Regions from separate parts of the Pseudarthrobacter ribosi genome, predicted to be linked through region 2. Evidence: predicted binding sites of a transcription regulator. Region 2 holds the regulator's gene; each other region holds the start of a gene.
What was found. The regulator LexA, encoded in region 2, represses DNA repair genes until DNA is damaged. The targets are predictions, from matches to a motif close to TCGAACANNTGTTCGA.

Region 1: a site for LexA is predicted at 1,735-1,750, ahead of ACZYZ5_RS10305 (LexA family protein). Genes of this name have one in related genera too.
Region 3: a site for LexA is predicted at 1,300-1,315, ahead of ACZYZ5_RS18710 (LexA family protein). Genes of this name have one in related genera too.

The regions. Positions count from the first base shown of each region.
Region 1 covers NZ_JBVAYZ010000008.1:9,298-12,570, forward strand. The annotation lists gene ACZYZ5_RS10295 (class I SAM-dependent methyltransferase) at 1-729, shown strand, start outside; gene ACZYZ5_RS10300 (dihydrofolate reductase family protein) at 793-1,383, shown strand; gene ACZYZ5_RS10305 (LexA family protein) at 1,764-2,195, shown strand; gene ACZYZ5_RS10310 (Y-family DNA polymerase) at 2,188-3,273, shown strand, end outside.
Region 2 covers NZ_JBVAYZ010000007.1:196,032-199,304, forward strand. The annotation lists gene ACZYZ5_RS09970 (ATP-dependent DNA helicase) at 1-1,435, shown strand, start outside; gene lexA (transcriptional repressor LexA) at 1,510-2,259, opposite strand; gene ACZYZ5_RS09980 (LysM peptidoglycan-binding domain-containing protein) at 2,618-3,049, shown strand; gene ACZYZ5_RS09985 (histidinol-phosphate transaminase) at 3,106-3,273, shown strand, end outside.
Region 3 covers NZ_JBVAYZ010000026.1:58,298-61,570, forward strand. The annotation lists gene ACZYZ5_RS18705 (Y-family DNA polymerase) at 1-806, opposite strand, end outside; gene ACZYZ5_RS18710 (LexA family protein) at 854-1,285, opposite strand; gene ACZYZ5_RS18715 (helicase associated domain-containing protein) at 2,310-2,960, opposite strand; gene ACZYZ5_RS18720 (DNA/RNA non-specific endonuclease) at 3,178-3,273, opposite strand, start outside.

The DNA of each region.
Region 1 (3,273 bases), on a different contig from region 2:
GTGTTCGGCGACCACCTCGCTGCCGTCCTGGACCTGACCGGGGTGTCTGCCGCCCGCAGCGTCGTTGACCTGGGCGCCGGAACCGGCGCAGGTAGCCGGCTGCTGCGCGAGCGGTACCCCGACGCCGTGGTGACGTGCGTCGACAACGACCCGCAGATGCTCGAGTTGCTTCGCGAGCAAGGCTTCGCCGTGGTCGAGGCCGACCTGGACGACGGCTTCCCCGTGCTCGCCGGCTCCTTGATCCCGGCGGATGTAGTGGCCGAGGCTCCGGTTGACCTGGTGTGGGCATCGTCCTCGCTACACCACGTCGCCCAACCCGCCCGGCTCCTGTCCGGGGTCCGCCGGGCACTGGCGCCAGGTGGGGTCCTGGCCGTCGTCGAGCTCGCCGCTCTGCCCGGCTTTCTCAGTCATCCGCGCGGAGCGCTGTTGGAGCAGCGCTGCCACGCCGCTGCGGCGGACGAAGGTTGGAACCACCACCCGGACTGGACGACGGTCATCGAGGACGCCGGGTTCCGCGTCACCAAGTCCGAGGTGGCGGCCATCGCATCCGTGACCCCGGCTGCGCGGGAGTACGCCCAGCAGTGGTTCGCGCGCTTCTCGCACCTGGCGGCCCTGACCGCGGACGACCGCGACGCCGTGAAGGACCTGTTGGAGCGGTTCTCCGACGCCGACGTTGAGCTGGAACCCCGCGCCACCCGAACCGTCTGGGTGGCCACCCCAGCCCTCTGATCGAGGGCCCACCACGGCCAATTCAGCCTGACCCTAACTGCCGAGTGGTGGCATGATGGGCGCATGAGCCAAGTCACGTGTGATCTGACCATCTCTCTCGACGGATTCGCCGCCGGTCCGAACCAGAGCCTCGCGGAACCCCTGGGCGAGGGCGGAGAGCTCCTGCACAGGTGGCAGTTCGAAGAACCCGAGTCCAATGGAGCCGAGCGCGAAGGCATCCTCGCGGCCGGCGCCTTCATCATGGGACGGAACATGTTCGCAGGTCCCGGGACGTGGGATGAGAAGTGGCGGGGATGGTGGGGTGAGGAGCCGCCCTATCACGCACCCGTGTTCGTTCTCACCCATCAGCAACGCGAGCCTCTGGAGATGCAGGGCGGCACCACGTTCCACTTCGTCACCGAGGGAATCGAATCTGCGCTGGCCCAGGCGCGGACGGCCGCTGGGAGCAAGGACGTGGCCATTGCCGGAGGAGCGCAGACCGTCCGCCAGTACCTTTCGGCGGGGCTCATCGACGAGCTGAGGCTCCACATCGCGCCCATCGTCCTGGGAGCGGGCGAGCGGCTGCTGGACGGCGTCGAGAACTTCAAGCTTGAGCCGACGGAAGTGAGCGGTACCCGGCTCGTCACCCACGTGCGGTATCGGGCAAGCCGCTGAAAGGCCTCAGATACCGCAACCTCGAACCACAATCTCACCGGTCTTTGGCCGACGGGCGGTCTGCAGGCTGGGCATGTTTCTGACGGAACGTTTTGCGTGGCAATGGCCTGGCTCCTGCGGTGCAATCCGTGTTCCTGCCCGGTCAACGCTCGGGGGCGGAACGTCTGGGGCCACATCCACGCAGGAACCCCTGCCTTCGCGGCGCACTGCCCGGAAGCTGCGCCGCCGGCCGGTCCAGCAGGAGTACTTCGTCAGCCTGCCCGCTCACTAAAACTCCCATTCCCGCGGGTTGGGACAGTGCTAGTGCGCAAAGAATGCTCAATGTCAGCCCCCGGAGCTACACTGGATGTATCGAACATATATTCGAATAAAGGTGTGTTGTGGGCGTAATCATCGGACCCCGCGTGATAGACGCGGGCACTTCTCTTCTCTCGGTCCTGATCTCGCCGGTGCCTGTCGCCGCTGGCTATCCCTCCCCGGCCCAGGACTACTTCGACGGCCGCATCGACCTCAACGAGCACCTCATCAAGGACATCACCAGCACGTACCTAGTGAGGGTGTCCGGCGACTCCATGGAGGGCGCGGGGATCAGCGACGGCGACGAACTGATTGTCAACCGGGCCCTTGAGCCCCGCGACGGTTGCGTCGTCGTCGCAGTCCTCGACGGCGAACTTACGGTCAAGAGGCTGCGCCTGACAGCTTCGGGCGTGGTGCTGCAGGCGGACAACCCTCGCTATCCGGATATCCGGGTCCGGGGCCTGTCTGATCTGGTCATCTGGGGTGTCGCAACCCGCTGCCTGCATCATGTCTAGCGCTGTCTCCGGCCGGGGCAGCATCGCCCTGGTGGACGTGAACTGCTTCTATGCCAGCGCCGAACGCGCCTTCGACCCGTCCCTGGAGGGCCGTCCGCTCGTGGTGCTGTCCAATAATGACGGCTGCGCGGTCACCCGCTCCGCCGAGGCCAAGGCCCTCGGGATCCCCCTCGGCGAGCCCTGGTTCAAGCTCGCACCCCGGGCCAAGGAATGGGGGCTGGTCGCACTGTCCAGCAACTACGAGCTGTACGGGGACATCAGCGCCCGGGTGATGGAGCTCCTCGGCCGCTACTCGGCCTGGCTGGAGGTCTACAGCATCGACGAGGCATTCCTGGGCGTCAGCGGCACCCCGGAGGAGCTGCACCGGCTGGGCCACACCATGAAGACGGCGGTGCGCCGGAACGTCGGTGTTCCCGTCTCCGTTGGCATCGCCGGCACCAAGACCCTGGCCAAGCTGGCCAACAAGTGGGCCAAACACAACCCGGCGTTCGACGGCGTCTGCCACTGGGAGGCCGTGCCCGCCGCCCAGCAGGAGAAGCTCATGGCCCGCCTGTCCGTGATCGAACTCTGGGGAGTCGCGGGGCGGCTGACCAGACGGCTCAATGCCCTGGGCATCCATTCCGTGCTGGACCTCGCGCGGGCGGACCCGGTAACCGTCCGGGACCGCTTCTCCGTGGTGCTGATGCGGACCGTCCTGGAACTCCAGGGAATTGCCTGCATCCCCCTGGAGGAGGAACGGGTCGGCCGCGACCAGCTGATCTTCAGCCGTTCCTTCGCCGCCCCGATCACCACCGGAGCCGGGCTGCGCCAGGTCCTCGGCGTTTATGCCCAGCAGGCAAGTGCCCGGCTGGCCAGGCACGGACTGCAGGCAAAGGTGCTGACCGCGTTCGCTGCCACGTCCTACTACAGCCAGTACGCCAGCTCTTACCCTTCGGTGTGCGTTCCGTTGGCGATGCCCACGGCTGACCCGGTCCTGCTGGCGAGGGCGGCGTACGCGCTGCTCCCCAGGATCGACGACGGCCGCCGGTACGTCCGCGCGGGGATCATGGTCACCGATCTGCGCCCCACCGGAAACCAG
Region 2 (3,273 bases):
GGGCGCGCAGAAGTGCCCCCTCGCGGCCGAATGTTTCAGCGAACTGGCCCGGCAGAACGCCGCGGACGCCGACGTGGTCGTCACCAACCACGCCATGCTGGCCGTCAGCGCCTTCGAGGGCCTCGCGGTCCTGCCGGAGTACGACGTTGTGGTGGTCGATGAGGCCCACGAGCTGCAGGACCGGGTGACGGGCGCCGTGTCCGGCCAGCTCTCCGTCGCGATGGTGCACGTCGCCGCGTCCGGGGCCCGGAAAAACACGGGCATCACCGTGGACGCTCTGAACAACGCCGCGTCCAACCTCGAACTTGCCATTGAAGGGGTCCCCGGCGGACTCATGCCCAACGGCCTGAACAGCGAACAACTGGACTGCGTGGACCAGCTGCGGGACGCCTGCCGCGCGGCGCTCTCGGACTCCAAGGGGGACAGCGCCAACACGGCCGACGGCGGCCGCCAGCTCGCGCGCTCCCGCCTCATGGTGATCCTAGAGCTCTGCGAACGGCTGCTCGCCGCCCGCGAAAACCGCGAGGTGGTCTGGTTCTCCCGCAACAGCACCTTCGACCCGCAGCAGGGGTATTCCCAGCCCGACGAGTCCGCGCCGGCCCTGATCAACATTGCCCCGCTCAGCGTCGCCGGGCGGCTCCGCGAGGGTCTGTTCGCGGACCACACCGTGATCCTGACCTCGGCGACCCTGGCGATCGGGTCCGCCTTCGAACCGGCCGCCGCCGGCCTGGGCCTGGTCGGACCCGGTGCCCCGAGCTGGACCGGGGTCGACGTCGGCTCGCCCTTCGAGTACCCGAAACAGGGCATCCTCTATGTGGCCAAGCACCTGCCCAAACCCGGCCGCGGCACGTCCCCGGAGGCCATCGACGAGCTCGAGAAGCTGATCCGGGCCTCCGGCGGCGGGGCTCTGTGCCTGTTCTCGTCCCGGCGCGCCGCCGAGGACGCCGCTGAGGCCCTGCGGCCGCGGCTGGACATGAGCATCCTCTGCCAGGGGGATTCGACCATGACCGCGCTGGTGAAACAGTTCGCCGACGAGCCGGACACCTGCCTCTTCGGCACCATGTCGCTGTGGCAGGGTGTCGACGTGCCGGGGACGTCCTGCCGCCTCGTCGTGATCGACCGGATTCCGTTCCCGCGGCCGGACGATCCGCTGATGACGGCACGGTCCCGTGCGGTGGCCCAGGCCGGAGGCAACGGCTTCATGAGCGTGTCCGCGACCCACGCCGCCATCCGGTTGGCCCAGGGCGCCGGCCGCCTGATCCGCACGACGACCGACAGGGGAGTGGTGGCAGTGCTGGACTCACGGCTCTCCACCGAGCGCTACGGGGGATTCCTCCGCGCCGCCCTGCCGCCGTTCTGGCCCACCACCGACACCGCGATCGCACTCTCGGCCCTGGAGCGGCTCGCCAAGGAATCCGGGCAGCCCGCCACGTAGTACGGTGCGAACGCCAGGGGCCCCGCCGGATGGCGGGGCCCCTGTTCGCAGCTGTTGCCGCGCCTTGACTGGTCCTAGAGGGAGCGCAGCACCGAGACGACTTTGCCCATGATGACGGCGTGATCGCCGAGGATGGGCTCGTACTGGGTGTTCTGCGGCAGCAGCCAGGTGTGGCCGTCGCGCTGGCGGAACGTCTTGACCGTCGCCTCGTCGTCCAGCAGCGCGGCGACGATGTCACCGTTGACAGCGTCGCCCTGCTGGCGCACCACCACCCAGTCGCCGTCGCAGATGGCGGCGTCGATCATCGAGTCCCCCGCCACCTTGAGCATAAAGAGTTCGCCGTGGCCCACGAGCTGGCGGGGCAGCGGCATCACGTCCTCGACGACCTGGTCGGCCAGGATCGGCCCGCCAGCGGCGATGCGGCCCACCAGCGGCACCATCGCGGTGTCGGTGGCGCTGGCCAGTTCGGACACGGACAATCCGCCGACAGTGCGCAGGCCGCCGGACTTCTCGGCCCCTGAAATCTTGGTGGTTCCCTCGTCGAGGGTCAGCGGCATCAGCACTTCCATGGCTCGGGGGCGCTTCGGGTCACGCCGCAGGTAGCCAAGCTTTTCCAGCTGTGAGAGCTGGTGGGTGACGCTGGAGAGGCTTGCCAGGCCGACGGTGTCGCCGATCTCGCGCATGGAGGGTGGATAGCCGTTGTCCGTGACCGAGCGCTGGATGGTCTCCAGGATCTTCTTTTGCCGGACGGTGAGGCTTTTGGGTGGCCGGGCCGCCTGCGGGCCCCGCTGGGTGGCCCTGCCGCCAGTGGCTTGTGCTGCCATGTTCGCCAACGCCTTTCCGTTCCGCCCGGCCGCCGTGGCTGCGGCTGCCGGGAACTTCCGGCCTGAAATGTCAGACCCTGCTGATCAACTGCAGAAGTGGTTGTTCTTTGACTCAAACGTAGGCCAGCCACAGGGCATTTTCAAACATTTGTTCTAGCGAGTCTCGACATTGTTCGTTAATAAGTGCTAAAACAGAACAAGCAAGGTTCGAATATGTGTTCTAGTTCTTCGCAGTTTGAGGGCGGTGGACTGTTCGGTACAGCGTGACGTTCGGTTCTTTGTTCGAAGGTTAGGCCGGTTGGCGGCAAGTACGTGGAGTACGCCGGGCGGCACAGTATGGTCCAGGAGGGCTCAGTTCATGTCAGCATCAAGCGCGTTTCACGACACTTTCGGCCGCGACGCAGTCGGCGACTACGGCCGGCGCGACGGCGGTGCGTCCGCCGTCCCGGGCGCCGTTCGCAAGCAGCGGGTCAAGCAGGCGCCGCTGCGGCTCACCCGGCGGGGGCGCTTTGTCCTCATCGGGGTGCCGCTGATCCTGCTGGCCGCGCTCATACTCTCGTTCAGCGGCTTCCTCAATGCCCCGGCCAAGGCGGCGGAGTCCGCAGCCGGGCTGTCGCTGACCCCCACCGTGACCGTTACGGTGCAGCCCGGTGAGTCCCTCTGGGCCATCGCCGCATCCGTGGCACCGGAGCGCGACCCCCGCGACGTCGTCACGGATATCATCCAGCTGAACAACCTCGAAGCCGCCCGTGTTGTGCCCGGCCAGGCGCTCTTCATCCCGTCCAAGTAACCTGTTCGACCCGTCACAGTTTCAGGGCCCGCCGCTATCTCACTTAAACTGGTGCAGTGACTGACCAGCTAGAGCGCCTGAACCGACTTCCCCTCCGGACCAACCTGCGCGGCCTGACGCCGTACGGCGCGCCGCAGCTGGAGGTGCCCATCCTGCTCAACGTCAATGAGAACACCCATGGTGTCCCGGCCGACGTGCGCGCCGCCATTTCCGAGGCTGTCACG
Region 3 (3,273 bases), on a different contig from region 2:
GTGGTGATCGGGGTGGCGAAGGAGCGGGAGAAGATGAGCTGGTCCCGCCCGATGCGTTCTTCCTCCATCGGGATGCAGGGGGTTCCCTGCAGTTCCAGGACGGTGCGCATCATGACCACGGAGAACCGGTCCCGGATCATCACCGGATCCGCCCGCGACAGATCCAGGATCGAGTGGATCCCGAGGGCGTTGAGGCGTTTGGTCAGCCGGGTGGCGACACCCCAGATCTCGATCACCGACAGGCGGCGCATCAGTCCTTCCCTATCCGCGGCGGGCACGGAGTCCCAGTGGCAGACCCCGCCGAAGGCCGGGTTGTTCTTTGCCCACTTGTTCGCCAGCTTCGCCAGGGTCTTCGTGGGTGCGATCCCCACGCAGACCGGCACCCCGACGTTGCGCCGCACGGCGGCTTTCATGTCCCGGCCCAGGCCCACGAGTTCGTCCGGGGTTCCTTTGACGCCGAGGAACGCCTCGTCGATGCTGTAGACCTCGAGCCAGGCCGAGTACCGGCCGAGGAGTTCCATCACCCGGGCGCTGATGTCCCCGTAGAGCTCGTAATTACTCGAGAGGGCCACGAGTCCCCATTCCTTGGCCCGCGGGGCGAGTTTGAACCACGGCTCACCCATGGCAATACCCAGGGCTTTGGCCTCGGGGGAGCGGGTGACGGCACAGCCATCGTTGTTCGACAGCACGATCACAGGCCGGCCCTCCAGGGACGGGTCGAACGCCCGCTCGGCCGAGGCATAGAAACAGTTCACATCCACATGCGCGATCTGCGGCAGATGCCGCATCAGGGCCGGCTTAGACATTGCTTGCCCCGTGCCGGCAACGTTCCAGTTTAACGCAATAGCGCGCCTTAAACATGGTGAAGGCACCGGGTCGCGACGCCCCAGACGACGAGATCGGATAAGGACGGCACCCGGATATCCGGGTAGGCCGGGTTCTCCGCCTGCAGCACGACCCCGGTTCCGGTGATCCGCAGCCGCTTGATGGTCAGCTCCCCGTCCAGGACCGCGACGACCACGGACCCGTCCACCGGTTCCAGGGCCCGGTTGACGATCAGTTCGTCGCCGTCGCTGATCCCGGCGCCGACCATCGACTCCCCCGACACCCGCACGACATAGGTGCTGGTGATGTCCTTGATCAGGTGCTCGTTCAGGTCGATCCGGCCATCAAAGTAGTCCTGCGCCGGCGAGGGATACCCGGCCGCCACAGCGACCGGAGAGATCAGCACCGACAACAACGACGCGCCCGCATCTATCACACGGGGACCGACAATAACGCCCACAACACACCTTTTATTCGAATATATGTTCGATTTTCTTAAGCCTACATCGTGGCCCCGACAAAGGAACTATCGAAGGTTCAGGCGATCAAAGAGGGGACAGGTTGTACGCCAATGGGGACAGCCTGAGCTGTGCGGAGGGCTCCGCCTGACCCCAGTGGGCACAACCTGGCGGGACCCTCGCAGCGGCCCTGCTTCACGCTCGTCGACGGCCGGCGCGCCCCACACCTTGTGAGAACCAGGGCACCCGTGGTCCACCGGGTTTGCTGCGGAAAATCTGGTTGACAGGGGAAAAGAGCGCTCCTAGATTCTTAGTGTTCTACGTCCGTTTCTGGGCTGGTCATGCTTCACATTCACGCTGTTGCTGTTTCATTTGAGCGGCAATGCCGCCAGGATGCAGGAGGCCACGATGACGAAGACACCACTGGAAGATTTCCTCACTGAATGCGTCGCCGCAGATCCTGGCGGGGACGGCCTCAGCGTGGAGGAACTGTACGGCTTGTACCTGAGCTGGTGCGGGCTCGAAGGGTTCGCACCCGTGAGTGGCAGGGCGTTCAGAGCCGGATTACACGCAGCCAATGTCCCCATAGAAAACCGTGGACGACGCTGCCCGGATCTGAGGATGACCGGCCCCGCAGCGTGCGATTACCTCATCCACCGAGAACTCCCGCTCGCCGAGCTGGAACCCCCTGCCGGACGTCCTCAACCGACTCCACACCCCGTCCCTGAACGCATCGCGCCCCTTCCCGGCCGCCCGACCGGGGCAATCCGGGGCGTCGCGCCGGCCGCCTGACGGGCCCCGGCCCGGTCATCGACGCTCCCTCTCCGGGGTCGCGTCCGGTTTCAGCGCCAACTGGCAGCAGCCCGGGCTTCTTCTGCCGGTAGATGAGAAAAGCCTCCGCGCGAGTCCAGGACTCAAACGCGGAGGCTCCCGGCTCTCCAAGCTGGGGGGACTGGAGAGCCGACCTGAGTCTACTAGCAGTCCTGACGTCATGACCGCTGGCCGGCGGGAGGCGCGCCCTCCCGCTTACCGGAGGGGAGGACGGCCACGGGTTCTCCCCGTCTGCCATCCGGGAACGGCATCGTCCAGGAGCTTGACCTTCACGGGGTCGAGGTCGCCGCGGCGCCGTTTGTACCGCTGGGCGTGGATCCACACCCCGAGGGTGTGTTCACGCTCTGAGTCATAGTCGTGGTGGCGTGGCCAGCCGTGGCCTTCCTGACGGAAATCCACGAGCTCGCCCAAACGGTCGTGCCACCTGGCTTCGTCCGCAGCCGCCCGGTGGTTCCCTACCCATTCCGGAACCCGTGCGAGTCCGTCACGGTATGCCGGATCAAGGGTGCCTTCGGCTGCTTCGCGCCGACGATCAGAGAGCCACCGGGCCATCGACCGTTCACCCCTGTCCTCCGAGTGGCCACGGGGGAGCCGGCCCTCGGCCGTAATCCAGGCGATGACCTCCTCCATCCGGGCAAGCTTCCTGGGGGAGGGACCGCGTTTGGCGCCGGCAGCGGCCTGGTGTTCGGTCTCAAGCTCCAGATCCCGGCGGCGGGCGATGACCAGGTGGTACCCGACGACGGCGGGATGAACGCGCACGAGCTCAGCGATGCGTTTCCGGCTCAGCCCGAGCCGGTACATCAACACCCATTCCGCGTCGGGAGCGCGCCGCAACCGCCTGTCCATGATGGACCCCATCCTGCCACGGCCCTGCCCACGAGACGGGGCGGGAACCCCAGGGACCAAGGACAGTGCTTATGGCCGTCCGCTGCTGCGGCCCGGCGGCCAGGTCAGGTGGGGGCCGTGGCAGGGCTTTGCCGTGCCCAGACTGCTGCTTTTGCCACCGTCGGAGCCTGCCTTTCCGGGGTGGCTCCCGGGGCCGGGTCAGGTCAGGTCGGGGATGTCAGTCCGTGCCGATGAGGTCGAAGTCCAGGTCGAGGTCCAGCGGCGAGGTCAGCCGTCGCCAGGTGGAGGTGACCGGGGCGCTGGTCAGCGCCCG